DNA from 2 places in the Streptomyces sp. NPDC046308 genome. Region 2 is predicted to be linked to the other one. Evidence: riboswitches for the same ligand, from Rfam matches in the RefSeq annotation. Region 2 holds a riboswitch; the other holds the start of a gene.

Region 1 (7,470 bases), on a different contig from region 2:
GGCCTGGAGGGCACCGCGGCCCGCGTCACCGGTGTCCGCGTCGACACACCGGAGGAAGAGGACAGACTCGTGGCCGCCGACCTCGTGGTCGACGCGAGCGGCCGCGGCTCCCGCGCCCGCACCTGGCTGCAGGAGCTCGGCGTGAGCGGCATCCGGCAGGCGGAGGTCGACTCCGGCCTGGTCTACGCGACCCGGATCTTCGAGGCGCCCGCCGGAGCCCACGAGTCCGGCTTCCCCATAGTGAACGTCCAGTCCGACCCCCGCGTGCCCGTACCGGGCCAGACGGCCACCATCGTGCCCATCGAGAACGGCCAGTGGCAGGCGACGCTGTCCGGCACCCGCGGCGGCCAGCCCACCGGTGATCCCGACGCTTTCATCCCGTTCGCCAAGGGGATCCGGGACCCGATCGTCGGCGAGCTCCTGGAAGGCCGCAAGCCCCTCACGGACGTGGCCGTCACCAAGGGCACCGCCAACCGCCGGATCTTCTTCGAGAAGGTCGAGCTGCCCGACGGTTTCTTCGCCGTCGGCGACTCGGTCGCCACCTTCAACCCGCTCTACGGGCAGGGCATGACCGTCGCCGCCCAGGGGCTGCTCGCCGTACGGTCCCTGCTGCGGGCCAAGGGGCTCGCCCACCCCGGCTTCGGGCGCGAGGCGCAGCGCGCGATCGCCCCGCAGGTGGCCACCGCCTGGGACCTGGCCACCTCGCAGGACATCCTCTACCCGGGCGCCACCGGCATGAAGCCGCGGACCGGCGCCGGACTGCTCAACGGGTACGTCAGCCGGCTGATGACGGGGGCCACCACCCGGGAGGCGCTCACCGCGGCCTTCCTCCAGGTCATCACCATGAGCACCGCGCCCACCCACTGGCTCCGGCCTTCGGTGGTCTGGAACGTCCTGCGCGCCTCCGACCGCGGCGCGCTGAAGGCGCCGCCGCTCACCGCCGCCGAACGGAGCGTCGCCGGCCTCGACCAGCGGGCCGATCCGGTCGATCCCGTCGGCCGGGCCCGGTGAAGAGCGGCCTGATCCTCTACGTGCCGGGGGCGCTGCTGATCCTGATCCTGCTGGTCAAGGCGCCCACCCTGCACAGGAGGTGGGACCAGCCCCCGATGCGGGCCGTCTGCGCGCTGCTGGTCATGGGATGCCTGGTGCTGTTCCTGGCGGCGCCGCCGACGATCGCGGCGGTCAACCGCTTCACCGGCGTGGCCAACTTCTCGGCCCCGCTGGTCTTCGGCCTGATCACCGCGTTCTCCGGGTCGTGCGTGGTGCTGGTCCTGCAGTGGGGCGGCGGCCCGCCGGCCGTGGTGCGCCGGGCCACCCGGCTGACGGTGGCCGTGTACGGCGGGGTCGCCGTGGCGATCATCGTCCTCTTCGCGATCGGCGAGGCACCGGTGGAACGCCTGCGGGACCTGGACACGTACTACGCCGACACCCCGTGGATCCGGGAGATGATCGTCTGCTACCTGCTGGCGCACACGGTCGGCAGCTCGGCGCTGACCGTGCTCACGGGGCGGTGGCTGCGCCGCACCCACCCGTCCCTGCGACCGCTGCGGACCGGGCTGGCCCTGATCATGACCGGCGGGCTGCTGGACCTCGGCTACCTCGTCGCCAAGTGGACCGCGCTGGGTGCCCGCTGGAGCGGCCGCGACTGGGACGGCCTGTCCACGGACGCGGCGCCGCCGCTGGCCGCGGGGGCGGCCCTGATGGTGGCGACGGGCTTCATCGTGCCGCTGGTCGGCGGGTCGGCGACCTGGCGGGACTTCAGCGAGTACCGCGGGCTGCACCCCCTGTGGAAGGCCCTGCGGGGCTTCGCCGCGTCCAGCGTGCGGACGGTTCCGCTCACGTGGTGGTCACCGGTCGGGATCCGGCTGATCCACCGCGAGTCGGTCATCGACGACGGGATCCTGGCCCTCACCCGCTGGTTCGACCCGCGCGTGCGCCGGGCGGCGTACGAGGCCGCGCGCGAGCAGGGCATGAGCGAGGACCGGGCCGAGGCCGTCGCGGACGCCGCCATGCTCGCCGCCGCGTGCGGCCGCAGGACCGCCGCCACCGCCACCGACGCGGACCCCGGCCCGCACACCGCCACCTCGGCCGAGGCCGAGGCCGGCGACTGCTCCGTACCGCTGCGGGACCGCGAGCCGCCACGGCTGTCCGGCCGGCCCCTGACCGCCCTGGCCCGCGAGTTCCGCGGCTCCCCCATCGTCGCCGCCGCCCGGGCCGCCGCCGTACGCGGCTAGGGGGTGGAACCCGGGGAAACGCAGGGGCCGGGGAAAGGGAACGCCCCGGGCCCGAAGGCCCGGGGCGTCCGGCGTACGCGCGGCGCGGTCAGAGCTCCGCGAGGTCCAGCCCGGCCTGCGCGGCGGCCGCCTGGACGGTCTGCTCCAGCAGGACGGCGATGGTCATCGGGCCGACACCGCCGGGCACCGGGGTGATCAGCGAGGCGCGCGCGGCGGCGGACTCAAAGTGGACGTCGCCGACGTTGCCCTCGTTGTACCCGGCGTCCAGGACCACCGCGCCCGGCTTGATGTCCTCGCCCCGGATGAACTCGGCCTTGCCCACGGCGGCGACCAGGACGTCCGCCTGGCGCACGATCGAGGGCAGGTCCACGGTGCGGGAGTGGCAGTAGGTGACGGTGGCGTTCTGCTCCAGCAGCAGCATCCCGGCCGGCTTGCCCAGGATGGCGCTGCGCCCGACGACGACGGCGTGCTTGCCGGTCAGGTCCACGTCGTAGGCGGCGAGCAGGCGCATGATGCCGCCGGGAGTGCAGGAGACGAAGCCCGGCAGCCCGAAGCCCATGGCGGCGAAGGAGTGCATGGTGACCCCGTCGACGTCCTTGCCCGGTGCGATGGCCTCGAAGGCGGCGCGCTCGTCGATGTGGTGCGGGACGGGGTGCTGGAGCAGGATGCCGCTGATCTCGGGGTCCTCGGAGAGCGCGGTGAGGGTGGCCACCAGCTCCTCGGTGGTGGTCGCGGCCGGCAGCTCGACGTGGCGGGAGGTGATCCCGGCCTTGGCGCAGCGGTTCTGCTTCATGCGTACGTACGTGACGGACGCGGGGTCCTCGCCGACCAGCACGGTCGCGAGGCAGGGTGCGGTGCCGGTGCGCTCGGTGATCTTCGCCGCGTACGCGGCGGTCTGCTCCGAGATGCGGCGGGCGAGGGCGGTGCCGTCCATCAGGCGGGCGGTGCCGGTCGCGGCCTGGGCCGACGGGGCAGTCTGGGCAGTCGTCACGGGGTCTCCTGAACGTCGCTGCGGATCGCGGTTCGCCCAGGCGCGCGGCAGTCGACGTACCGGAGGTCCCGGGGAGGTCCCCGGGAGCGGATGTCCGGAGGTCCGCAGACCCGCGGGTACGCCGGGCCGCTCCCCGGTGGTGATCCACCCGAACGCCAGTCACGGCCCGCCGCCCACTGTAGTCGACATATCGGGTGGATGACCGGCGCCCGACCTGGGACGATCGATACATGACGCGCACTTTCGACCATCTTGTCGCCGAGGCCGAGTCCGTCTCCGTGGACGGCTGGGACTTCTCGTGGCTCGACGGCCGGGCGACCGAGCAGCGCCCCTCCTGGGGCTACCAGCGACTGCTGGCCGAGCGCCTGTCCCGGGTCCGCTCGGCGCTGGACGTCCAGACCGGCGGCGGCGAGGTCCTCGCCGGGTCCGGGCCGCTGCCCCCGCTGATGGCCGCCACCGAGTCCTGGCCGCCCAACGTCGAGAGGGCGACCCGGCTGCTGCACCCGCTGGGCGCGGTGGTGATCGCCGACTCGGACGAGCCCCCGCTGCCCTTCGGCGACGAGGCCTTCGAGCTGGTGGCCAGCCGGCACCCGGTGACCATCTGGTGGGAGGAGATCGCGCGGGTGCTGACGCCGGGCGGCACCTACCTCTCGCAGCAGGTCGGCCCGGCCAGCGTCTTCGAGCTCGTCGAGTACTTCCTCGGCCCGCAGCCGGAGGAGGTCCGGCGCGGCCGGCACCCCGACGACGCGGTCGCCGAGGCCACGAAGGCCGGCCTCGAAGTCGTCGATCTGCGCTCCGAACGTCTGCGGACGGAGTTCCACGACATCGGAGCCGTGATCTACTTTCTGAGGAAGGTGATCTGGATGGTGCCCGGCTTCACGGTCGGGCAGTACCGGGACCGGTTGCGCGAGCTGCACGAACAGATCGAACGCGAAGGTCCGTTCGTCGCGCACACCGCCCGCTTCCTCATCGAGGCCCGCAAAAAGGGCTGAAGGGAGGGTGGACGGATCCACGCCGAATTGGTTGCGTGGCCACAGCGTGGCGCAGGTCACTCAATTCAGCGCGTAACGAATCGACTCGGGCATGCGATGAACCGACAGGTGTCCTCGCGCGGCCCGGAATACAGACCCCCCTCGGGTCTGTTTCCCGAGTTCGCGCGATGATGTCCCGCTTACCCCTTATCTGTTCGCAACGAGAGGCTCCTTGTGTCGCTCAGCCCGTCCCGTACGTTCCCTCCGGAGATCGCCGAATCCGAGGCCCTGGTCGCGCTCGTCGAGCGCGGCCGCGAGCAGGGTCACATCAACGGTGACGACGTGCGCCAGGCCTTCGAGGCCGGCCGCATCCCGGTGGACCAGTGGAAGCGGGTCCTGCGCAGCCTGAACCAGGTCCTGGACGAGGAGGGTGTCGCCCTCCATGTCAGCGCGGCGCCCGCCACCAAGGCTGCCGCGAAGAAGCCCCGCAAGGCCGCCGCCGCCCCGGCCCGTACCGTGGCCAAGAAGGCCGCCGCCGCGCCGCGCCCCATCGGCGCGCGCAAGACCTCGGCCGCCGCCACGGCCACGGCCACGGCCACGGCCTCGGCCTCGGCGATATCCGCATCGCCGGCCGCCGCCGCCCCCGAGGAGGCGTCGGCCGAGGCCGCCGCCGAGCCGAAGAAGCGCACGGTCAAGAAGACCGCCGTCAAGAAGACCGCCGTGAAGAAGACCGCCGCGGCGAAGAAGACCAGCGCCAAGGACGCCGACGAGGGCGAGACCCCCGTCGTGGAGGGCGAGGACTGGGCCGCCGAGGACCTGGCCGACGAGGCCGAGGAAGAGGCCCCCAAGGCCGGCGGCACCCAGGGCTTCGTCCTGTCCGACGACGACGAGGACGACGCCCCGGCGCAGACGGTCATGGTGGCCGGCGCCACCGCCGACCCGGTCAAGGACTACCTCAAGCTGATCGGCAAGGTGCCGCTCCTCAACGCCGAGCAGGAGGTGGAGCTCGCCAAGCGCATCGAGGCGGGTCTCTTCTCCGAGTACAAGCTCGAAGAGGAGGAGGACCACAAGCCCGCCTTCAAGCGCGAGCTGGAGATCCTCGTCGAGGACGGCCGCCGGGCGAAGAACCACCTGCTGGAGGCCAACCTCCGCCTCGTGGTCTCCCTCGCCAAGCGCTACACCGGCCGCGGCATGCTCTTCCTGGACCTGATCCAGGAGGGCAACGTCGGTCTGATCCGCGCCGTGGAGAAGTTCGACTACACCAAGGGCTTCAAGTTCTCCACGTACGCGACCTGGTGGATCCGGCAGGCGATCACGCGTGCCATGGCCGACCAGTCGCGCACGATCCGCATCCCCGTCCACATGGTCGAGATCATCAACAAGCTCGCCCGCGTGCAGCGCCAGATGCTCCAGGACCTCGGCCGTGAGCCCACTCCGGAGGAGCTGGGCAAGGAACTCGACATGACCCCCGAGAAGGTCATCGAGGTCCAGAAGTACGGCCGCGAGCCGATCTCCCTGCACACCCCGCTGGGTGAGGAGGGCGACAGCGAGTTCGGTGACCTCATCGAGGACTCCGAGGCGGTCGTACCCGCGGACGCGGTGTCCTTCACCTTCCTCCAGGAGCAGCTCCAGTCGATCCTGGGCACGCTCTCGGAGCGCGAGGCGGGCGTCGTCTCGATGCGTTACGGCCTCAACGACGGCCAGCCGAAGACCCTGGACGAGATCGGCCGCGTGTACGGGGTCACCCGTGAGCGCATCCGCCAGATCGAGTCCAAGACCATGTCGAAGCTGCGCCACCCGTCGCGTTCCCAGGTGCTGCGCGACTACCTCGACTAAACGGCAGGGTGGCGGCCTCCCCGGCGGTGCACGGCACGCCGGGGAGGCCGCCATCTGTCGGGTCAGCGCGCGGAGTGCTCCAGCATGTGCTTGAGCTTCTCCTCGCCGCGGGGCATCTCCTTGCGGACCGCGGGCTTGACCACGAGGGGAACGAGGGCCCGGCCCATGCCGTGGCCCTCGAAATCGACGGACAGGGTGACGCGCGAGCGGGTCCCGCCGTCGAGGGGTTCGATCCTGCCCCGAACGTCCGGCCGGACCGGCCCGGCGACGCCGTGGAGGTGCCAGCTCCGCGGCGGGTCCATGGCCGTGTACTCCATGGTCGTGGGGATCCTCCGCCTGCCGATGCGCCGGGTGACGAGGATCCGGGAACCGACGTGGACCGGGAGGTCCCCCAGGGGAACGGCGGACAGGGCGCTGTCCTGCCACTCCGGCAGGTGCGTGGGGTCCGTGACGTACGCGTAGACGTCCTCGGGCGTACGGTCGATCTCGATGCTCTTGCTGATCGCGGACATGGCGACCCCTGGAGCCCCCCTGGGCGGCTTCTCCCTCCAAACTACCCCGCGGGCGAAACGGCGGCGCGCTGCTTGCGAGCGGCCATCACGGCGTACACGAGGACGCCCGCGAAGAGGAACAGCACGCCCTGGTAGACGGCGGCGTAGCCGGAACCGGCGACCAGCCACATCGAGAAGGCGAACGCCAGGCAGGCGAGGACGGCGTCGCGGACCAGGCGGCCGGGCCGGACCCGCTCCGGGCGGCCCGAGGCCAGGAAGTGGATCTGCGCGGCGGTGGAGAGCAGGTACGGGACCGTCGCGGTGAAGGTCGTGACGAGGACCAGGACCTCGAAGACGCGCTGGGAGCCGGCCGTGTAGTTGTAGACGGTCAGCGCCGAGGCGAGGGCGACCGTGACGAGGACGCCGGCCACGGGGACGCCGCGCTTCTTCGTCTCGAAGACCTTCGGGAAGAGTCCGTCCTTCGCGGCGGCGTACGGGGTCTGCGCGCTGAGCAGGGTCCAGCCGTTGAGCGCGCCGGCCATCGAGATCACGGCGGCGCCGGCGACGAGCGTGCCGCCCCAGGTGCCACCGAACATGACGTTGACGGCGTCGCTGAAGGGGGCCTCGGAGGAGACCAGCTTCTCGTGGGCGACCAGGCCGAAGACGGCGAGGGTGCCGAGCAGGTAGACGGTGGCGGCGCCCAGGGTGCCGAGGATCGTGGCCCGGCCGACGTTGCGCTCCGGGTCGCGGACCTCGCCCGCGCTGACGGCGGCGGACTCGACGCCCAGGTAGCTGAAGAGCAGGATCGCGGCGGAGGCCGAGACCGCCCCGACCGCGCTCTGGCCGGTGGCCTGGAAGGGGCCGAGGTTGGCGGGGTCGAAGAAGAACAGCCCGCCCACGGCGACGAGCAGCAGCGGGGCGAACTTCAGCACGGTGGAGACCAGTTG
Region 2 (19,155 bases):
CCAGACGCTACCGCCCGGCCGTCCCCCCGTCCCTCGGGGGCCGTCCGGTGTGCCGGTATCGTTGCAGGCGGTCGGTGGCTTCGTATGGTTCCCCGTATATCGGTACCCCGAAGTTTTGTATGACCACACAAAGACGAACACCGCAATTCCCGCGAGAAAGGGCCTCCCATGGCCGCCTCCCGCCTGGTCGTGCTGGTCTCCGGCTCCGGCACCAACCTCCAGGCCCTGCTCGACGCCATCGACGCCCACCCCGGCGGAGCCGAGGGCTTCGGCGCCGAAGTCGTCGCCGTGGGGGCCGACCGCAAGGGCATCGCCGGCCTGGAGCGGGCGGAGAAGGCCGGGATCCCCACCTTCGTCTGCCCGGTCAAGGACTACGCGAGCCGTGCGGAGTGGGACGCCGCCCTCACGGAGGCGACCGGCGCCCACGCGCCGGACCTCGTCGTGTCCGCCGGGTTCATGAAGATCGTGGGCAAGGAGTTCATCGACCGCTTCGGCGGCCGGTTCATCAACACCCACCCCGCCCTCCTCCCCGCCTTCCCCGGTGCGCACGGCGTACGGGACGCGCTCGCCTACGGCGCGAAGGTCACCGGCTGCACGGTCCACTTCGTGGACAGCGGCGTGGACACCGGTCCGATCATCGCCCAGGGTGTGGTCGAGGTCAGGGACGAGGACGACGAAGCCGCTCTCCATGAGCGCATCAAGGAAGTCGAGCGCCAGCTGCTCGTCGATGTCGTGGGGCGCCTGGCCCGGCACGGCTACCGCATTGAGGGACGAAAGGTAACAATCCAGTGACCGCCGCAGACATCGCAGCGAGCAACGACCCGACCACGACCCAGCGGCCGATCCGGCGTGCGCTCATCAGCGTCTACGACAAGACGGGACTGGAAGAGCTGGCCCGCGGGCTGCACGAGGCGGGCGTCGCGCTCGTCTCCACCGGCTCCACCGCCTCGAAGATCGCCGCTGCCGGGGTGCCCGTCACCAAGGTCGAGGAGCTGACCGGCTTCCCCGAGTGCCTGGACGGCCGGGTGAAGACCCTGCACCCGCGCGTGCACGCCGGCATCCTCGCCGACCTGCGCCTGGAGGACCACCGCGACCAGCTCGCCGAGCTGGGCGTCGAGCCCTTCGACCTCGTGGTCGTCAACCTGTACCCGTTCCTGGCCACCGTCCAGTCGGGTGCCACCCCCGACGAGTGCGTCGAGCAGATCGACATCGGCGGTCCGTCGATGGTCCGCGCCGCCGCCAAGAACCACCCGTCGGTCTCCGTCGTCACCAGCCCCGAGCGGTACGCCGACGTGATCGCCGCGGCTCAGGGCGGCGGCTTCGACCTCACCGCCCGCAAGCGGCTCGCGGCCGAGGCCTTCCAGCACACCGCCGCCTACGACGTGGCCGTGGCCTCCTGGTTCACGAACGCGTACGCGCCGGAGCCGGAGGCGGTCCTGCCGGAGTTCCTCGCGGGCGCCTGGGAGCGCAAGTCGACCCTGCGCTACGGCGAGAACCCGCACCAGGCCGCCGCGCTCTACACCGACGGGCAGCCGGGCGGGCTCGCCAACGCCGAGCAGCTGCACGGCAAGGAGATGTCCTTCAACAACTACGTGGACACCGAGGCCGCACGCCGCGCCGCCTACGACCACGACGAGCCCTGTGTCGCGATCATCAAGCACGCCAACCCGTGCGGCATCGCGGTCGGCGCGGACGTCGCCGCCGCCCACCGCAAGGCGCACGCCTGCGACCCGCTGTCGGCCTTCGGCGGCGTGATCGCCGTCAACCGTCCGGTGACCGTGGAGCTCGCCGAGCAGGTCGCCGAGATCTTCACCGAGGTCATCGCGGCCCCCGCCTACGAGGACGGCGCGGTCGAGGTCCTGGCCAAGAAGAAGAACATCCGCGTCCTGAAGGTGGACGGCACCCCGCACCAGCCGGGCGACCTGAAGCCGATCTCGGGCGGCACGCTGCTCCAGCAGTCGGACGTCTTCCAGGCCGAGGGCGACGACCCGGCCAACTGGACCCTCGCCACCGGCGACGCCCTCTCCGAGGCCGAGCTCGCCGAGCTGGCCTTCGCGTGGAAGGCCTGCCGGGCCGTCAAGTCGAACGCGATCCTGCTCGCCAAGGACGGCGCCTCGGTCGGCGTCGGCATGGGCCAGGTCAACCGCGTCGACTCGGCGAAGCTGGCCGTCGAGCGGGCGGGCGCCGAGCGCGCGCAGGGCTCGTACGCCGCGTCCGACGCCTTCTTCCCCTTCCCGGACGGGCTGGAGATCCTGACGGCCGCGGGCATCAAGGCCGTGGTCCAGCCGGGCGGTTCGGTCCGTGACGAGCAGGTCGTCGAGGCCGCCCGGAAGGCCGGCGTGACCATGTACTTCACCGGGACCCGGCACTTCTTCCACTGATCACCGGTACCCGACCGACGGCGAAGGCCGCGTCCCGCAGTGCGGGACGCGGCCTTCGCCGTGTGCGTGCGGAGGGGGCTCAGTACTGGGGGCGCCGGAAGTAGTCGCCCGCCTTCGCGAGGCCCACGATGACCGTGATGCCGAGGGCGAGGGAGACCAGGGACGGCAGGGCTGCGATGACGCCGAAGCCGGCCGGGGTGTGCTCGTCGGCGCTGAGCGCGATCATGTTCCCCACCAGGCCGACAGCGGCGAAGAGGACCTGCAGCGATCCGTAGATGATGCCGGAGACGCGGACGCCGCCGCGGCCCTTGGCCAGCTTGGCCGCGGTCAGGATGGGCCACAGCGCCATGGCGATGAAGAAGAGGCCGATGACGACGCCCACGGTGCCGGCGACGGCCCCCGCGTCCTCGGCGGAGGAGCTGGAGTAGCTGGAGTCCGAGAGCGCCGCGGCGAACACGGCGCCGCCGATGATGAAGAACAGGCCGGCCAGTACCTGGAGGCCGCCGACGATGAAGAGGATGACGCGGGCCGCCTTCGCTCCGCCGGGCATCTGCATCTGGTGGAACGGGGCGCCCGGGTATCCGACGGGACCGCCCGGGTACGCCTGCGGGGCCTGCTGCGGGTAGGCGTAGCCGCCCTGGGGAGCCTGCTGGGGGTAGCCGTAGCCGGGCTGGCCCTGCGGGGCCTGGGGCGGCTGCTGTCCGTACGGATTGTGCGGGTCGCCGAAGCTCATCTTGGGGTGTTCCTCCGTGGAAGTGCGGGGACGCACGGCATGAGCGCGGAGGAATCCTGCACGGTGCGGTCCGCCCCCCGGCACTGCCCGCGGCACTCAGTCGATTCATCGTCGTCCGGCGCCCGAGGCTTGTCCAGTTCGTTACGGTGCGGCCGGTGACTTGTTGTGCAAGTGCAATGAACCCTGCACACCGGCGAGCGCCTTGACTGGAACCGGGGCCACCTCATCCGGGAGGATGGGGTCATGACCGCCCAGATTCTCGATGGCAAGGCCACCGCCGCCGCGATCAAGTCCGAACTGACCGCCCGCGTGGCGGCCCTGAAGGCCCGGGGCATCACCCCCGGCCTCGGCACCCTCCTGGTCGGTGACGACCCGGGGAGCCGCTGGTACGTCAACGGCAAGCACAAGGACTGCGCCGAGGTCGGCATCGCCTCCATCCAGCGCGAACTGCCCGGCACGGCCTCCCAGGAGGACATCGAGGCGGTCGTACGGGAGCTCAACGCCAACCCGGACTGCACCGGCTACATCGTGCAACTCCCGCTCCCCAAGGGCATCGACACCAACCGGGTCCTGGAGCTGATGGATCCGCTGAAGGACGCCGACGGCCTGCACCCCATGTCGCTCGGCCGGCTGGTGCTGAACGAGCCGGGCCCGCTGCCCTGCACCCCGTACGGGATCGTCGAACTGCTGCGCCACCACGACGTCGGGATCAACGGCGCCCACGTCGTCGTCCTCGGCCGCGGGATCACCGTGGGGCGCTCCATCGGCCTGCTGCTCACCCGCAAGTCCGAGAACGCCACCGTGACGCTCTGCCACACCGGTACGCGCGACCTCTCCGGGCTGCTGCGCCAGGCGGACATCATCGTCGCGGCGGCCGGTGTGCCGCACCTGGTCAAGCCGGAGGACGTGAAGCCGGGCGCGGCCGTGCTCGACGTGGGCGTCAGCCGCGACCAGGACGGGAAGATCGTCGGCGACGTGCATCCCGGCGTGGCCGAGGTGGCCGGGTGGATCTCCCCGAACCCCGGCGGCGTCGGCCCGATGACCCGGGCCCAGCTGCTCGTCAATGTCGTCGAGGCGGCGGAACGGACCACCAGTGCAGGCTGAACGGGACGCGGAGCACTCCGGGCGCGCGGGCGGCGGCGGCGCGGCCGCGGCGAACGGCACGCCCGTCGCGTCCGGCGCGCCGGTCACGCCCGTCACACCGGGCACGGTCGCCGCGCCGGCCGCGCCCGTGGACGAGGCGCGCCGGTCCCGGCGCTTCCCGTCCATCACCCGGGACACCGCCCGCCCCGAGGGCAGCGGGCGCGCCGTCCCGGGGGCGGTGTCCACGCCCGCCCGTCAGTGGCCGATGCTCAGCGTGCTCGCCGCGACCGCGGCCGGGCTGCTGACGACCGCGGTGGGGCACCCGAAGGCCGGCTGCCTGGCGATCGGCGTGGCCCTGATCGCCGCCTCCGTGATGCGGCGCGTGCTGCCCTCGGTGGGGATGCTCGCGGTGCGCTCCCGCTTCACGGACATGATCACGTACGGGCTGCTGGGTGTGGCGATCACGCTGCTCGCGCTGGTGATCGAGCCCAAGCCGCTGCTGGAGATCCCGTTCCTGGAGAGCGCGGTCCGCTTCACCGTGCGGTGAGCGCGGCGGGTCCGGTGAGCGCCGTGAGCGCGGCCAGGGTGGCCGCGACGGCCGGCTGGGTCTGCGTGCCCGCCCGCACCAGTGCGTCCAGCGTCCGCCCGGGGCCCGGCAGCTCCCGTACGGCGGCGCCGGGCGGCGGGGCGTCGCACAGCAGCTTCGGCAGGATCGACACGGCCCGCCCGGTGGCCACGAGCCACAGGCCGGCCCGCAGATCCGCGCACTCGTGCGCGATGCGCGGGGTGAATCCGGCATTCCGGCAGGCGTGCAGCAGCATCTCGCGGCAGCTGCTCGGGGCCGGTGCCGAGACCCAGTCGGTCCCGCGCAGCGCGGCGAGCCCGTCCCGCTCGTAGGCGGGGACCAGGGCCCGCGGCAGCGCCAGGCACAGCGGGTCCTCGAACAGCGGCACCGCCGTGGTCCCGGGCGCCGGCGGGGCGCCGAGCAGCGGGTACGCGTACGTCACCGCCAGGTCCAGGCGGCGCGCGCGGAGCAGCGGCACGGCCTCCTCAGGGTCGGCCTGCACGATGCGCGGGCGCAGCCGGGGGTGGCGTACGGCCAGCTCGGCCAGGAGCGGCGCGGCCACCGTGGCCAGCGCGCTCGGGGCGCAGCCGACGGCCAGCTCACCGCCGGGCTCGGTGTCGAGGGCCCGTACCGCTGCCTCGGCCCGTTCCAGGGCGGCCAGCACCGGCTCGCAGGCGGCGGCCAGCGCCGCGCCGGCCGGGGTGAGCCGCAGCCCGCGCCCTTCCCGCTCCACGAGGACGGCCCCGGCCTCTGCCTCCAGGGCGCGCAGTTGCTGGGACACGGCGGAGGGGGTCACCGCGTGCAGGTCGGCGACGGCGGTCACTTTCCCGTGCGCTGCCAGATCCCTGAGGATGATCATCCGCTTCACATCGAGCATGAGTTCAGCTTAACGATTGCTGTAGCAGAAGTAGCTGGACTTCACAGTTCGGGGGCGTGATGCTCGTGCCATGAACGCGAAGAAGAAGGTCGTCCTGGTCGGAGCCAACGGCACCCTCGGACGGGCGGTCCACACGGCCCTGCGCGAGCGCGGCCACCAGGTCGTCACCGCCTCCCGCAAGGACGCTGACATCCCGGTGGACATCACCGACCCCGCGTCCGTCCGGGCCATGTACGCCCGGCTGGCCGAACGGGTGGGCGAGATCGACGCGGTGGCGTGCGCGGCCGGCGGCGTGCCGTGGCGGCCCCTGGGCGAGCTGGGCACCGACGACGTCCGCAGCGGCCTCGAAGGCAAGGTCGTCAGCCAGGTCGAGCTGGTCCGCCAAGGCGTCGGCCACCTGCCCGCGCACGCCTCGTACACCCTGATCACCGGCATCCTCGCCCGCGAGCCCCTGCTCACCGGCGCCGTGGCCGCCCTCGCCAACGGCGCCGTCGAGGCCTTCGTGCGCGCCGCGGCCATCGAACTGCCCGGCCGCCAGCGCATCAACGCCGTCAGCCCCACCGTCTTCGAGGAGTCCCTCGACGCGTACGGGGACACCTTCGCGGGATTCGACCCGGTGCCCGTGGCCCGCGCGGCGAACGCGTACGTCAAGTCGATCGAGGGCCACCAGACGGGCCGGATCTTCCTGGTCGAGTAGCCGGTCCGGCCGCCGGAGAGCAGGCCGAACAGAGGTCCCCGAACCGGCTCCGCCTTCGAAACGCCGGGGCCCGTGTGCCACGCACCACAGGGACCCGGGGGTTGGCCCGCTTCCGGGTCGGATAGCCTGACCGCGGATGTCTCTTCACGTCAAGATTTACAGGGGAGCGGCGTCCTCCAGCACATGGGGCAGGGACGCCCCACCGCCAGCTGTCTAAACGGAGAAGGCCATGACCCGCACTCCTGTGAATGTCACCGTCACCGGCGCCGCCGGCCAGATCGGCTACGCGCTGCTCTTCCGCATCGCCTCCGGGCACCTGCTCGGCGCGGACGTGCCGGTCAAGCTCCGTCTTCTGGAGATCCCCCAGGGCATGAAGGCCGCCGAGGGCACCGCCATGGAGCTCGACGACTGCGCCTTCCCGCTGCTCAAGGGCATCGACATCTTCGACGACCCGAACCAGGGCTTCGCCGGCGCCAACGTCGCGCTGCTCGTGGGTGCCCGCCCGCGCACCAAGGGCATGGAGCGCGGTGACCTGCTCTCCGCCAACGGCGGCATCTTCAAGCCGCAGGGCGCCGCGATCAACGCGCACGCCGCGGACGACATCAAGGTCCTGGTCGTGGGCAACCCGGCCAACACCAACGCGCTCATCGCCCAGGCCGCCGCCCCGGACGTACCGGCCGAGCGCTTCACCGCGATGACCCGCCTGGACCACAACCGCGCGATCTCGCAGCTCGCCAAGAAGACCGGCGCCGACGTCACCGACATCAAGCGCCTGACCATCTGGGGCAACCACTCGGCCACCCAGTACCCGGACATCTTCCACGCGGAGATCGCCGGCAAGAACGCCGCCGAGGTCGTCAGCGACGAGCTGTGGCTCGCCGACACCTTCATCCCGACCGTCGCCAAGCGCGGCGCCGCGATCATCGAGGCCCGTGGCGCGTCCTCGGCCGCCTCGGCCGCCAACGCCGCCATCGACCACGTCCACACCTGGGTCAACGGCACCGCCGCGGGCGACTGGACCTCCATGGGCATCCCGTCGGACGGCTCCTACGGCGTCCCGGAGGGCCTGATCTCCTCCTTCCCCGTCACCTGCAAGGACGGCAAGTACGAGATCGTCCAGGGCCTGGACATCAACGAGTTCTCCCGCACCCGCATCGACGCCTCCGTCCAGGAGCTGTCGGAGGAGCGCGACGCGGTCCGCGAGCTCGGCCTGATCTGATCCGTCCTCCCCGCCGAGGAGCGCGCGCACCTCGGCGGGAAGCGCGGACCCCTGGCGCCCCGGCCCACCCGGCCGGGGCGCTTTGGCGTGTTTACGCCTGTCGCTTGAAATAAGTGAAATCTAAAGTCGGTCGGTGACCGAGAGCCCCATTCCCCCTCAGCCCACCGGCGGGTGGCAGGACGACCTCCTCCGCGGCCGTCCCCCCGTCGACCCGGCGTTCAGCGAGGCCGGCCGCTTCCTGTGCGCGGGCACCTACGTCGACGCCGGATACCGCGATCGGGTGATCGAGGAGCTGTACGTCCACGAGGAGCGGATCGTCGCGCCCTCCTACGGGTTCGACGCCTCACGCGTCCTCGCCCACGCCCTCCGCGCCCGCCGCGCCGAACTCGGCTGGGCGCTCGGCGTACTCGGCGCCTGGTTCGTGGGTTCCGTGCTGACCGGCGGCGCGCTCGCGCTGCTGCTCGTCCCGTTCCTGCTGCTGAGCCTCGGCGGCTGGCTCAGGGCCCGGTCCGGCCTGCTGGCGCGCCTCCTGTCCCTCGTGGTGCGGATCTACGCCTGGTGGAACCTGCTCGCCCTGCTGTTCCTGATCCTCCTGGTCTGGCTGGCGCTGCTCGGCGCCTTCGACGACACGGGCGGATCCATCGGCCTCGGCGCCCTGATCTTCTCGCAGGGCATCGGTGGCGTGGCGACCGGATTCGTCATCGGGTGGGTCCCCGCGGTCTTCGCCGCGGTCGTCACCGTCGTCGGCCTCCAGCGCGGGTACGTCGCCCGGACCATCGCCAACGACCTCAACCGGGACCGGTACGCCCACCGGCCGGCCGATCCCGCCGAGACCGAGGTGGGCGTACGGTTCGCGCGGGTGCGGCGGCGCATCGTCGACGAGCAGCACGCGCCGCTGATCATGTATGACATCAACCACCCCTTCGCCGGGGCCGGACAGGCCTACCGCCCCTGGCAGGAGTCCTTCGAGCTGCGCCCCCGCGAGGACCTGCCCGAAGGCACCACACCGGATCAGCTCACCAACGCCCACATCCTCGGGGCGATCGTGCCCCTGGTGGAGCGGCTGCGGGTGCCCTCGCCGCACGGGTCCCCGCAGGCCCAGGCCGCCGTACTGGACCGGATGCAGGAGCTGGTCGTCGACCAGTGCGTGTTCCTGCCGGGCGACGGACTGGGGCACCGCGACGAAGGCTCGTACCTGCGTGCGGACTTCGAGACGCACCGGGCCGCGGCCATCGAGGAGGGCGGCGAACGCCGCCGGCACTTCCTGCGCATCCGCGTCGGCGGCTGGGACGAGAACATGGTCGTCACCCTGTTCGTACGGGTCCACACCCAGGGCGGGATGATGATGGTCGAGATGGCCCCGCACGTGCTGCTGCCCGTCCACGTCGCCTTCCACAACGCGGACGCCGACGCCCACCGCTACCTGAACAACAACCGGTTCGGGAAGGTGCTCTGGGCCCTGCGGCACACCCCGGGCTCCTTCACGGCCTCCCTCGTCACCCTGGGCCGCGGTGTCGCGAGTTGGGTGCGGATCGCGGCCGGCGGTCACCGCGGCGCCCGGCCGGAGGGGCCGCGCGTGTCCGTGCGCGAACTCGCGGCGCAGGACAACGGTTCGCTGTTCCATCTCATGGACCTGGACAGGTACTTGAAGACCATTCAGGACCGGGTCATCGCCGGTATTACCTTGGTCCTGCACGAAGGCGGCTGGCACACCGAGGCGTTCGCGCGACGCGCCGGCATCCACATCGAGAACTACGTGGGTGCGGCGTACGACAGCGCGATCAGCATGGGCGGCAGCGGCAACCACAACAGCACGCACAGGGGGAGCCATGGCGGCAGATAGCGGAAGCGGGAGCGGCACCGGGCCGGAGCCCGGAGTGCGGATCGGCAGCGTCCACGGCAGCGCGGTCAGTTTCGGCGGCTCCCACAACACCAACACCGTGCACCACGGCGGTACGGGAGCGGGCGCACCCGACGCGGCGCAGCTGCTGGAGGCGGTGCTCACCCTGCGCGAGGCGCTCGTACGGGAGGCACCCCGGGGGGAGGACAGAACCGCCCTCGACGCAGAACTGGACGGCATCGCCGAGCAGCTGGAGGGCGCCGAGACGATCCGCCCCGGCCTGCCCGCCCGGCTGCGCGCGGCGCTGGAGCGGTGGGCCCCGCTGGTGGAGTCGGTGAGCGCGGCCGCTGCCCTCGGCAGCCTGCTCGGCCAGCTGGGGGGCTGAGCCGTGGCTCCGGCACAGCCGCCGTCCGGCCCGCGCCGCTGGGACGCGCAGGCGCAGCGCTGGGTGGTGGACCAGGCCCCGGCCGGGCCGCCGCCGGGCCTGCCGCCGCTCCCGCCGCAGCCGCCGGGCGCGCCGCCCGTGTACGACCCGCTCGGGCCGGGGGCTCCGGCCCCGCCCCCGTACGCGGAGCCGACCGCGCCGCAGCCGCCCTACGGGCCCGACCAGGGATATCCGCCGCCCGTACCGCCGCAGCCCGGTCCCGTGCCGCCCTCCGGCGGCCGGCCCGGCCGGTGGCGGACTCCGGTGACGGCGGCCATCGCGGTCGCCGCCGTCGCGCTCGGCGCCGGGACGGTGTGGTTCCTGGCCCGGGACACGGACGACGCGGACCGCGCGGGGGAGAAGAACGGGACGGTGGCCTCGGGTACGCCGTCGTGGTCCGGCGGGGGACCGTCCGGTACGGGGTCGCCCTCCGCCTCCGGCTCCCCGACGTCGGGGGTCGGCAGGAGTGCGGGCCCGAGCCCGAGTCCGACCGGCACCGGGCCGGGCACGGGGGCGGGTGCGGGGGCCCACGAGACCAAGCAGGACCCGGCGGGCTTCACCATCGCCGTCCCGGCGGGCTGGGTGCGGGAGGAGCTCAAGGAGGGGGTCTTCTACCGCTCGCCCGACCGGACCGCGCTGATCCAGGTCTTCCGGGTGTCGGAGCCGGAGCTCAGCCCGCTCGACGCGGTCACCCAGGCCTCCGGGTACCTGCGGAGCGCCACCAAGGGGTACGAGGAGGTGCGCGTCGGCCCGGTCCCCGGCGGCTCGGGGGCGGCCGAGCTCGTCTACCAGTACGACAGCGAGGAGTCGCACGGGCTGCGGCGCGGCGTCGAACGCGTCCTGTTCGGGTCGGACGGCGGCAAGTGGGCGGTGCTGACCGCGGGCCCGGCCGCCGAGTGGCAGGTCACGCAGGACCACCACGCGGCGGCGCTGGCCGCGTTCCGGCCGGCCGGCTGACCGGGTCCGCCGGCGGGCCCGGCCTGCCCGGCAGGCCGCTCGCCCGGCAGGCCGCTCGCCCGGCGACGCCGGTCAGGACTGGTACGTGCCCGGCTTGTAGTGGCCGGGCACCATGCGGGTGGTGACCCCGATGCGGTTCCAGACGTTGATCGTCGCGATCACGGCGATCAGCTGGGCCAGTTCGCGCTCCTCGAAGTGCTTCTCGGCCTTCGCGTACACCTCGTCGGGCACGAACCCGTCCGTCAGGACCGTGACGGCCTCGGTGAACTCGATCGCCGCGAGCTCCTTCTCGGTGTAGAAGTGCCGCGACTCCTCCCAGGCGGCCAGCTGCACGATCCGCTCGACGCTCTCACCGTGCGCGAGGGCGTCCTTGGTGTGCATGTCGAGGCAGAAGGCGCAGTGGTTGACCTGCGAGGCCCGGATCTTGACTAGCTCGACCAGCGCCGGGTCCAGGCCCTTGCGGGAGGCGATCTCCAGGGCCAGGACGGCCTTGTAGACCTCGGGGGCGACCTTCGCCATCTGCATGCGGGGGGTGTGCTCGGGTGCGTGTGCGTGTGGGGTCGTCATGTGATCCACCCTAGGAGCCGGGCGGCCCGCGGATATGGTCCATATTCATGACGGAATCGTGGGCCACTTTCGGCGCCGACCTGCACCTGCACCTGGACCTCACCGCCGGACGGCGGCTGCGGGCCGGCCTCACCGAGGCCCTGCGCGAGGCCGCGCGCAGCGGGCGGCTGGCCGCCGGGACCCGGCTGCCGTCCTCCCGCACCCTCGCCGCCGACCTCGGCATCGCGCGGAACACGGTCGCGGAGGCGTACGCCGAGCTGGTGGCCGAGGGCTGGCTGACCGCCCGCCAGGGCTCCGGCACCCGGGTCGCGGAACGGGCCCGTCCGCGCCGGGCCGCGGCGGCCGCCCCCGTACGGCGTCCCGCGCGCCAGGGGCCCGCGTACAGCCTGCGGCCCGGCTCCCCGGACCTGGGCGGCTTCCCGCGCGCGGCCTGGCTGTCGGCGGCCCGGCGGGCCCTGACCGACGCGCCGAACGAGGCCTTCGGGTACGCGCTCGACGCGCGCGGCCGCGTCGAGCTGCGGCAGGCGCTCGCGGGCTACCTGGCGCGGGCCCGCGGGGTGTACGCCGACCCGGACCGGATCGTGCTGTGCGCGGGTTTCCTGCACGGGCTGACCCTGCTGGCCGGCGTGCTGCGGGCGCGGCGGGTGCGGGAGGTCGCGGTGGAGGGGTACGGACTGGACTTCCACCGCGACCTGCTGGAGCGGGCCGGGCTGCGGACGCGGCCACTGGCGGTGGACGGGGAAGGGGCCCGCACCGGGGAGCTGACCGCGTCGGCGGGCGCGGTGCTGCTGACCCCGGCGCACCAGTTCCCGACGGGCGCGGCCCTCACCCCGGCCCGCCGGGCGGCGGCGGTCGACTGGGCCCGGACCACGGGCGGGCTGATCCTGGAGGACGACTACGACGGGGAGTTCCGCTACGACCGCCAGCCGGTCGGCGCCCTCCAGGGACTCGACCCGGACCGCGTCGTCTACCTCGGCACGGCCAGCAAGTCCCTCGCGCCGGGGCTGCGGATGGGCTGGATGGTGGTCCCACCGGGGCTGCTGGACGAGGTCCTGGCGGCCAAGGGCCCCACGGACTGGGCCTCCAGCGCGCTGGAACAGCTCACGCTGGCGGCGTTCGTCACCTCGGGGGCGTACGACCGCCACGTGCGCGGGATGCGACTGCGCTACCGGCGGCGCCGGGACGAGCTGGTGGCGGCGGTGGCGGGCCGGGTCGGGGTGTCGGGCATCGCGGCGGGGCTGCACGCGGTGCTGGACCTTCCGGCGGGGACGGAGCGGTCGGTCGTGCAGTCGGCCGCCTGGCAGGACCTGACCGTGCACGGCCTGTCGAGCTTCCGGCACCCGCAGGCGGAGGTCGTGCCGCGGGACGCGCTGGTCGTCGGCTACGGCACTCCGTCGGACAGCGCGTGGTCCCCGACACTGGCCGCCCTCGCCGCCGCCCTTCCCTGACGGGCCCGCCTACGGCCCGGCCGCCGGGGCCCGCCCCCGCACCCCGCTCCTCAAACGCCGGCCAAATCCCGGCGTTTGAGGCGCGGGGTTCGGGGCGGAGCCCCGACACGACGGGCTGCAGACGGCCGCTCGGCCGGCACACCGCCCGCGGGATCCGGGGCGGAGCCCCAGCAGCGGCGGCGCGGCCACGGTCACCCGTCCGGGGACGGAGCCGCCGGTTCGCCGAAGCGGGCCAGGGCCAGGGAACCGGCGACCGCGACGGCGAAACCGGCGACGGCGAGCCAGGTCAGGCCCTCGCGGGTGCGGTCGCCGAGCCAGACCACGCCCACCGCGGCCGGGCCGATCGTCTCGCCGAGCACCAGCCCCGCCGTCGCCGCCGTCACCGAGCCGCGCGCCAGCGCGGAGGTGAGCAGCAGGAAGGCCGCACCGCCGCCCAGCAGGAGCGCGTACAGCGCCGGGTCGCGCAGGTCCCAGGGCGAGTCGATCAGCCGCACCGCGACCTCGACCACCCCGAAGCCCGTCCCCGCGGCCAGACCCAGGACCAGTGCCCGCGGCCCGTCCGGGAGCCGCCCCGCCACCGCGCCGACCACCAGCACCAGCCCCGCCACCGCCAGCAGCCCCAGCTCCAGCGCGAGCGACCCCGTTCCCGAGCCCTCCTCCCCGGCGGCGAGTCCGAGCATCAGCAGCCCCGCGCACACCACCCACACCGCACCCCACTCCGTCCGGGACAGCCGTACCCGCAGCAGCCGCGCCGCGACCACCGCCGTCACCGCCAGGCTGGCGGCCAGCGCGGCCCCCACCGCGTAGATCGGGACGTGGCGCAGCGCGATGATCTGGAGGACGAAGCCGACCGCGTCGAGGCCGAGACCCAGCAGGTACCGCCACTGCCGTACGGCGCGCAGGAACAGCGCCGCGTCCACCCCGGACCCCGACCCCGGCTCCGCCGCCCGCGCCGCGATCGCCTGCAGAACGGACGCCGTACCGAAGCAGACCGCGGCACCGAGTGCGCAAACCATCCCAATGAGCACGAACTGACTCTAGGTCACGGATCTCACGGCGGCCGGATTCCATCGGCCCGGGCCACCGCTCTACTCTGTCGGCAGCACGCCAGGCCCCAGGGGGAGCAGCAGACATGGACAGCAGCAGCACCAACCAGCGCCGTATGCGCTCCGGCGCGGTCGCCCTCGGCGGCATGGGCCTGCTCGCGGCCACCCTCGTGGCCTGCGGCAGCAGCGACGAGCCCGACAAGCGCTGCGCGTCCCGCTCCACGCTGGAGCACCTGAACAACAAGGAGTGCAAGAGCGGCGGCCGCGGCGCGTACTACTACGGCGGCTACGTCAGCAGCGGCAAGGTCTCCGGCGGCAGCTTCGACAAGTCCGCCGTCACCCGCGGCGGCATCGGCGGCCACAGCAGCTCCGGCTCCAGCGGCGGCTGAGGAAACCGGAACCCATGCAGCGGCACACCATCGAGCCCCGCCCCGGCTGGCAGAAGACCGTCGAGGAGCAGGGGCTCATCTATCCCCTCACCCGCTACCCCGACGACACCCTGCGCCCCTACTGGGACGAGAGCGCGTACTACTCCTTCTCCCTCCCCGAGGTCGAGGCCCTGGAGAACGTCGTCGAGGAGCTGCACGCCATGTGCCTGGCGGCCGCCGCGCACATCGTCGAGCACGACCGCTTCGCCGACCTCGGCATCACCGATCCCGGGCTCGCCGCGCTGATCGCCGAGTCCTGGCGCCGGCGCGCCGAACAGCCCTCCCTCTACGGCCGTTTCGACCTGCGCTACGACGGCACCGGCAGCCCGGCCAAGATGCTGGAGTACAACGCCGACACCCCCACCTCCCTCGTGGAGGCGGCCGGCCCGCAGTGGTTCTGGATGGAGGAACGCTTCCCCGGCGCCGACCAGTGGAACAGCCTCCACGAGCGCCTCGTCGATGCCTGGCGCCGCCAGGCCGAGCTGCTGCCGGCCGGCCCGCTGCACTTCGCGCACTCCGAGACCGACGAGCTCGGCGAGGACCTGATGACGGTCGCCTACCTCCAGGAGACCGCCGAGCAGGCCGGCCTCGACACCCACGCGCTCTCCGTCGAGCAGATCGGCTGGGACAGCCTGTCCGGCCGGTTCGTGGACGAGAAGCTCCGCTTCATCCGCAGCTGTTTCAAGCTCTACCCGTGGGAGTGGCTGGCCACGGACGAGTTCGGCCCGCACGTCCTCGGCACGTACGACCACGGCGGCGGCACCGGCACCACCTGCTGGATCGAGCCCCTGTGGAAGATGCTGCTCTCCAACAAGGCGCTGCTGGCGATCCTGTGGGAGCTCTTCCCCGAGCACCCGAACCTGCTGCCCGCCTACCTCGACGGACCGCGCGAGCTGGCCGAGGCCGGATCCGCCGGCTACGTGGCCAAGCCGCTCCTCGGCCGCGAGGGCGCGGGCGTCACCCTGCACGAACCGGGCGGGGGCGGCGAGCCCTTCGTACCGGAGGAGGGCGAGCGGTACTGCTTCCAGGGCCTGGCCCCGCTGCCCGACTTCGACGGCAACCGGGTGGTGCTCGGCGCGTGGGTCGTCGAGGACGAGGCGGCGGGGCTCGGCATCCGCGAATCGGCGGGGCCGGTCACGGACGAGTACGCCCGCTTCCTGCCCCACGTGATCCTCTGATCCCTCTGATCCCTCTGGGTCCCTGCCCGGGCTCAGGCCAGGACCGCCCGGAGCTGGTCCAGCCCCCAGTCCAGGTCCTCCTTGCTGATCACCAGCGGCGGGGCGAGCCGGATCGTCGATCCGTGGGTGTCCTTCACCAGCACCCCCCGCTCCATCAGCTTCTCGGAGACCTCGCGGCCCGTGCCGTGGCCCGGGGCGATGTCCACGCCCGCCCACAGTCCGCGGCCCCGTACGGCGGTCACGGCGCCCGCGCCGACCAGCAGGCCCAGCTCGTGGTGCAGGTGGTCGCCCAGCTCGGTGGCGCGCTGCTGGAACTCGCCGGTCCGCAGCATCGCGATTACCTCCAGGGCGACGGCGCACGCGAGCGGGTTCCCGCCGAAGGTGGACCCGTGCTGCCCGGGCCGGAACACCCCGAGCACGTCCTCGTCGGCGACGACGGCCGACACCGGGACCACGCCGCCGCCGAGCGCTTTGCCGAGGACGTAGACGTCGGGGACGACCCCCTCGTGCTCGCAGGCGAAGGTCCTGCCGGTCCGCCCCAGCCCCGACTGGATCTCGTCCGCCATGAAGAGGACGTTCCGCTCGCGGGTCAGCTCCCGTACGCCGCTCAGGTAGCCGGCCGGCGGCACCAGCACCCCCGCCTCGCCCTGGATCGGCTCCAGCAGCACGGCCACGGTGTTCTCGGTGACGGCGTGGGACAGCGCGGTGAGGTCCCCGTACGGGACGATCTCGAAGCCCGGCGTGTACGGACCGAAGTGGTCGCGGGCGTCGTGGTCCGTCGAGAAGGAGACGACGGTCGTGGTCCGGCCGTGGAAGTTGTCGGCGGCGACCACGATCTTGGCGTGCCCGTCCGGGACGCCCTTGACCTCGTAGCCCCACTTGCGGGCGGTCTTCACCGCCGTCTCCACGGCCTCCGCGCCCGTGTTCATCGGCAGCACCATCTCCTTGCCGCACAGCGCGGCGAGTTCGGTACAGAAGTCGGCGAACCGGTCGTGGTGGAAGGCGCGCGAGGTGAGCGTGACCCGCTCCAGCTGGGCCCGGGCGGCGTCGATCAGACGCCGGTTGCCGTGCCCGAAGTTGAGGGCGGAGTACCCGGCGAGCATGTCGAGGTATCTGCGGCCCTCCACGTCGGTCATCCACGCGCCGTCAGCGGACGCGACGACGACGGGCAGCGGATGGTAGGTGTGCGCGCTGTGCGCGTCGGCGGAGCGGATCACATCAGCAGTTGTCGACACGGGGTCTCCGATCGTCCGTCTTGCCCGGTGCGGGTGGTGACGAGGGTGGCGTCACCCTTCTTATCGTCGTCTCCTTATCGTCGCTCCGATGCCGGATGCAGAAACCTTCCGCGTCGCGCGGCGGCTAAGGTGGGCGGTACGCACGGCGACTGGCGCACGGAGAACGGACTCCGGGGGAGCCGTGCGCGTCCGACCGCATTCAGGGCCGCTCGCCTGGGCCTCGCGGGGTACCGATCACATCGACCCCGGAGGAGCCCGCCATGTCCGCGAGCCGCCATCCCGCCCTTTCCGCCACCGACCCCGAACTGGCGTCGTTCGTCGCAGCGGAGGAAGTCCTCCAGGCGCAGACCCTGCGCCTGATCCCCAGTGAGAACTACGTGTCCGCGGCCGTCCTGGAGGCCTCCGGCACCGTGCTGCAGAACAAGTACAGCGAGGGCTACCCCGGCCGCCGCTACTACGAGGGCCAGCAGAACATCGACCGCGTGGAGGCCCTGGCGGTCGAGCGGGCGAAGGGCCTGTTCGGCGTGGACCACGCGAACGTGCAGCCGTACTCCGGCTCGCCGGCCAACCTGGCCGTGTACCTGGCCTTCGCGAAGCCGGGCGACACCGTGATGGGTATGGCCCTGCCGATGGGCGGCCACCTGACGCACGGCTGGGGCGTCTCGGCGACCGGCTCGTGGTTCCGGGGCGTGCAGTACGGCGTCCGGGCCGACACCGGGCTCATCGACTACGACGCCGTGCGCGACCTGGCGCTCGCCGAGCGGCCCAAGCTGATCTTCTGCGGCGGCACCGCCCTGCCCCGCACCATCGACTTCGCGGCCTTCGCCTCCATCGCCGAGGAGGCGGGCTCGGTCCTGGTCGCGGACGTGGCCCACATCGCGGGCCTGATCGCGGGCGGCGCGCACCCGTCCCCGGCGGGCCACGTGGACGTCATCTCCACCACGACGCACAAGACCCTGCGCGGTCCGCGGGGCGCGATGCTCATGTGCCGCGAGGAGCACGCGAAGGCCATCGACAAGGCGGTCTTCCCGGGCCTTCAGGGCGGCCCGCACAACCAGACGACGGCCGGCATCGCGGTGGCCCTGCACGAGGCCGCCCAGCCGTCCTTCACCGCGTACGCGCACGCGGTCGTCGCCAACGCGAAGGCGCTGGCGGCGGCGCTGCTGGAGCGGGGCTTCGACCTGGTCTCGGGCGGCACCGACAACCACCTGATCCTGATCGACCTGACGGGCAAGGACGTGCCGGGCAAGGTCGCGGCGAAGGCCCTGGACCGGGCGGGGATCGTGGTGAACTACAACACGGTCCCGTTCGACCCGCGCAAGCCGTTCGATCCCTCGGGGGTGCGGATCGGTACGCCGTCGCTGACGTCCCGCGGGCTGTCGGCGGAGCACATGCCGGTCGTCGCCGACTGGATCTCGCGCGCGGTCGGCGCCGCCGCGAAGTCGGACGAGGCCGCGCTCGGGGTGATCCGCGCCGAGGTCGCCGACCTCATGGCGGCTTTCCCGGCCCCGGGCCTCCCTCTGTCCTGACCTGCCGCGCCGTTGCCGGGGCTCCGCCCCGGATCCCGCGCCTCAAACGCCGGCGGGGCTGGGTTTCCGGCGATTGGGGCGCGGGTGGGGGCGGCGCCCGTGGAGCCCCGCGCAGCGGTGTCGGCCCGCGCCGGCAGGGGGCGCAAAGCGGTCGCTCGGCCGGGGCTGGATCCGGACGGGCCGCTACCGCCCGGTACCCCACCACCGCACCGGCACCCGCGGCGCCACCCGGAAGGATCAGGCCGGCGGCGGGCCCGAGCCCGCCCCCGCACCTGAGAGAATGGGGCCATGGCTTCTGATCGTCCTCGCGCGCTCTCCGGCATCCAGCCCACCTCCGGTTCGTTCCACCTCGGGAACTACCTCGGAGCCATTCGCCAGTACGTCGCCCTCCAGGAGACGCACGACGCGTTCTACATGGTCGTCGACCTGCACGCGATCACCATGCCGCAGGATCCGAAGGATCTCCGCGCGAACACCCGCCTCTCCGCCGCGCAGCTGCTCGCCGCCGGTCTGGACCCCGAGCGCTGCACGCTCTTCATCCAGAGCCACGTGCCCGAGCACGCCCAGCTCGGCTGGGTCATGAACTGCATCACCGGTTTCGGCGAGGCCAGCCGGATGACCCAGTTCAAGGACAAGTCCGCGAAGGGCGGCGTCAACAGCGCCAGCGTCGGCCTGTTCACGTACCCGATCCTGCAGGTCGCCGACATCCTGCTGTACCAGGCGAACGCCGTCCCCGTCGGCGAGGACCAGCGCCAGCACATCGAGCTGACCCGCGACCTCGCCGAGCGCTTCAACCAGCGCTACGGCCGGACCTTCACCCTGCCCGCCGCGCACATCGTCAAGGAGGTCGCGAAGATCTACGACCTCCAGGACCCGGCGATCAAGATGTCGAAGTCCGCGTCGTCCCCCAAGGGCCTGATCAACCTCCTCGACGAGCCCAAGGTCACC

What was found. A riboswitch is a leader RNA that binds a small molecule or an ion and turns the genes downstream of it on or off. The one in region 2 is predicted to bind ZMP and ZTP.
Region 1: linked by a shared signal. The riboswitch ahead of ACZ6JT_RS05960 (bifunctional 5,10-methylenetetrahydrofolate dehydrogenase/5,10-methenyltetrahydrofolate cyclohydrolase) and the one ahead of ACZ6JT_RS12095 (serine hydroxymethyltransferase) in region 2 are both predicted to bind ZMP and ZTP.

Annotation. Positions count from the first base shown of each region.
Region 1 is NZ_JBVJFB010000001.1:1,353,856-1,361,325, forward strand. Features, by position in the region: gene ACZ6JT_RS05950 (NAD(P)/FAD-dependent oxidoreductase) at 1-1,011, shown strand, start outside; gene ACZ6JT_RS05955 (MAB_1171c family putative transporter) at 1,008-2,234, shown strand; gene ACZ6JT_RS05960 (bifunctional 5,10-methylenetetrahydrofolate dehydrogenase/5,10-methenyltetrahydrofolate cyclohydrolase) at 2,323-3,168, opposite strand; ZMP/ZTP riboswitch at 3,323-3,398, opposite strand; gene ACZ6JT_RS05965 (methyltransferase domain-containing protein) at 3,456-4,217, shown strand; gene ACZ6JT_RS05970 (RNA polymerase sigma factor) at 4,431-6,032, shown strand; gene ACZ6JT_RS05975 (SRPBCC family protein) at 6,095-6,544, opposite strand; gene ACZ6JT_RS05980 (amino acid permease) at 6,586-7,470, opposite strand, start outside.
Region 2 is NZ_JBVJFB010000002.1:1,026,141-1,045,295, reverse strand. Features, by position in the region: gene purN (phosphoribosylglycinamide formyltransferase) at 169-792, shown strand; gene purH (bifunctional phosphoribosylaminoimidazolecarboxamide formyltransferase/IMP cyclohydrolase) at 789-2,381, shown strand; gene ACZ6JT_RS12170 (hypothetical protein) at 2,461-3,114, opposite strand; gene ACZ6JT_RS12165 (bifunctional methylenetetrahydrofolate dehydrogenase/methenyltetrahydrofolate cyclohydrolase) at 3,358-4,218, shown strand; gene ACZ6JT_RS12160 (DUF3017 domain-containing protein) at 4,208-4,744, shown strand; gene ACZ6JT_RS12155 (LysR family transcriptional regulator) at 4,731-5,639, opposite strand; gene ACZ6JT_RS12150 (short chain dehydrogenase) at 5,710-6,336, shown strand; gene ACZ6JT_RS12145 (malate dehydrogenase) at 6,566-7,555, shown strand; gene ACZ6JT_RS12140 (hypothetical protein) at 7,689-9,398, shown strand; gene ACZ6JT_RS12135 (hypothetical protein) at 9,385-9,780, shown strand; gene ACZ6JT_RS12130 (hypothetical protein) at 9,784-10,776, shown strand; gene ACZ6JT_RS12125 (carboxymuconolactone decarboxylase family protein) at 10,849-11,343, opposite strand; gene pdxR (MocR-like pyridoxine biosynthesis transcription factor PdxR) at 11,391-12,791, shown strand; gene ACZ6JT_RS12115 (DMT family protein) at 12,983-13,819, opposite strand; gene ACZ6JT_RS12110 (hypothetical protein) at 13,924-14,226, shown strand; gene ACZ6JT_RS12105 (glutathionylspermidine synthase family protein) at 14,241-15,443, shown strand; gene rocD (ornithine--oxo-acid transaminase) at 15,476-16,678, opposite strand; ZMP/ZTP riboswitch at 16,814-16,904, shown strand; gene ACZ6JT_RS12095 (serine hydroxymethyltransferase) at 16,939-18,207, shown strand; gene trpS (tryptophan--tRNA ligase) at 18,496-19,155, shown strand, end outside.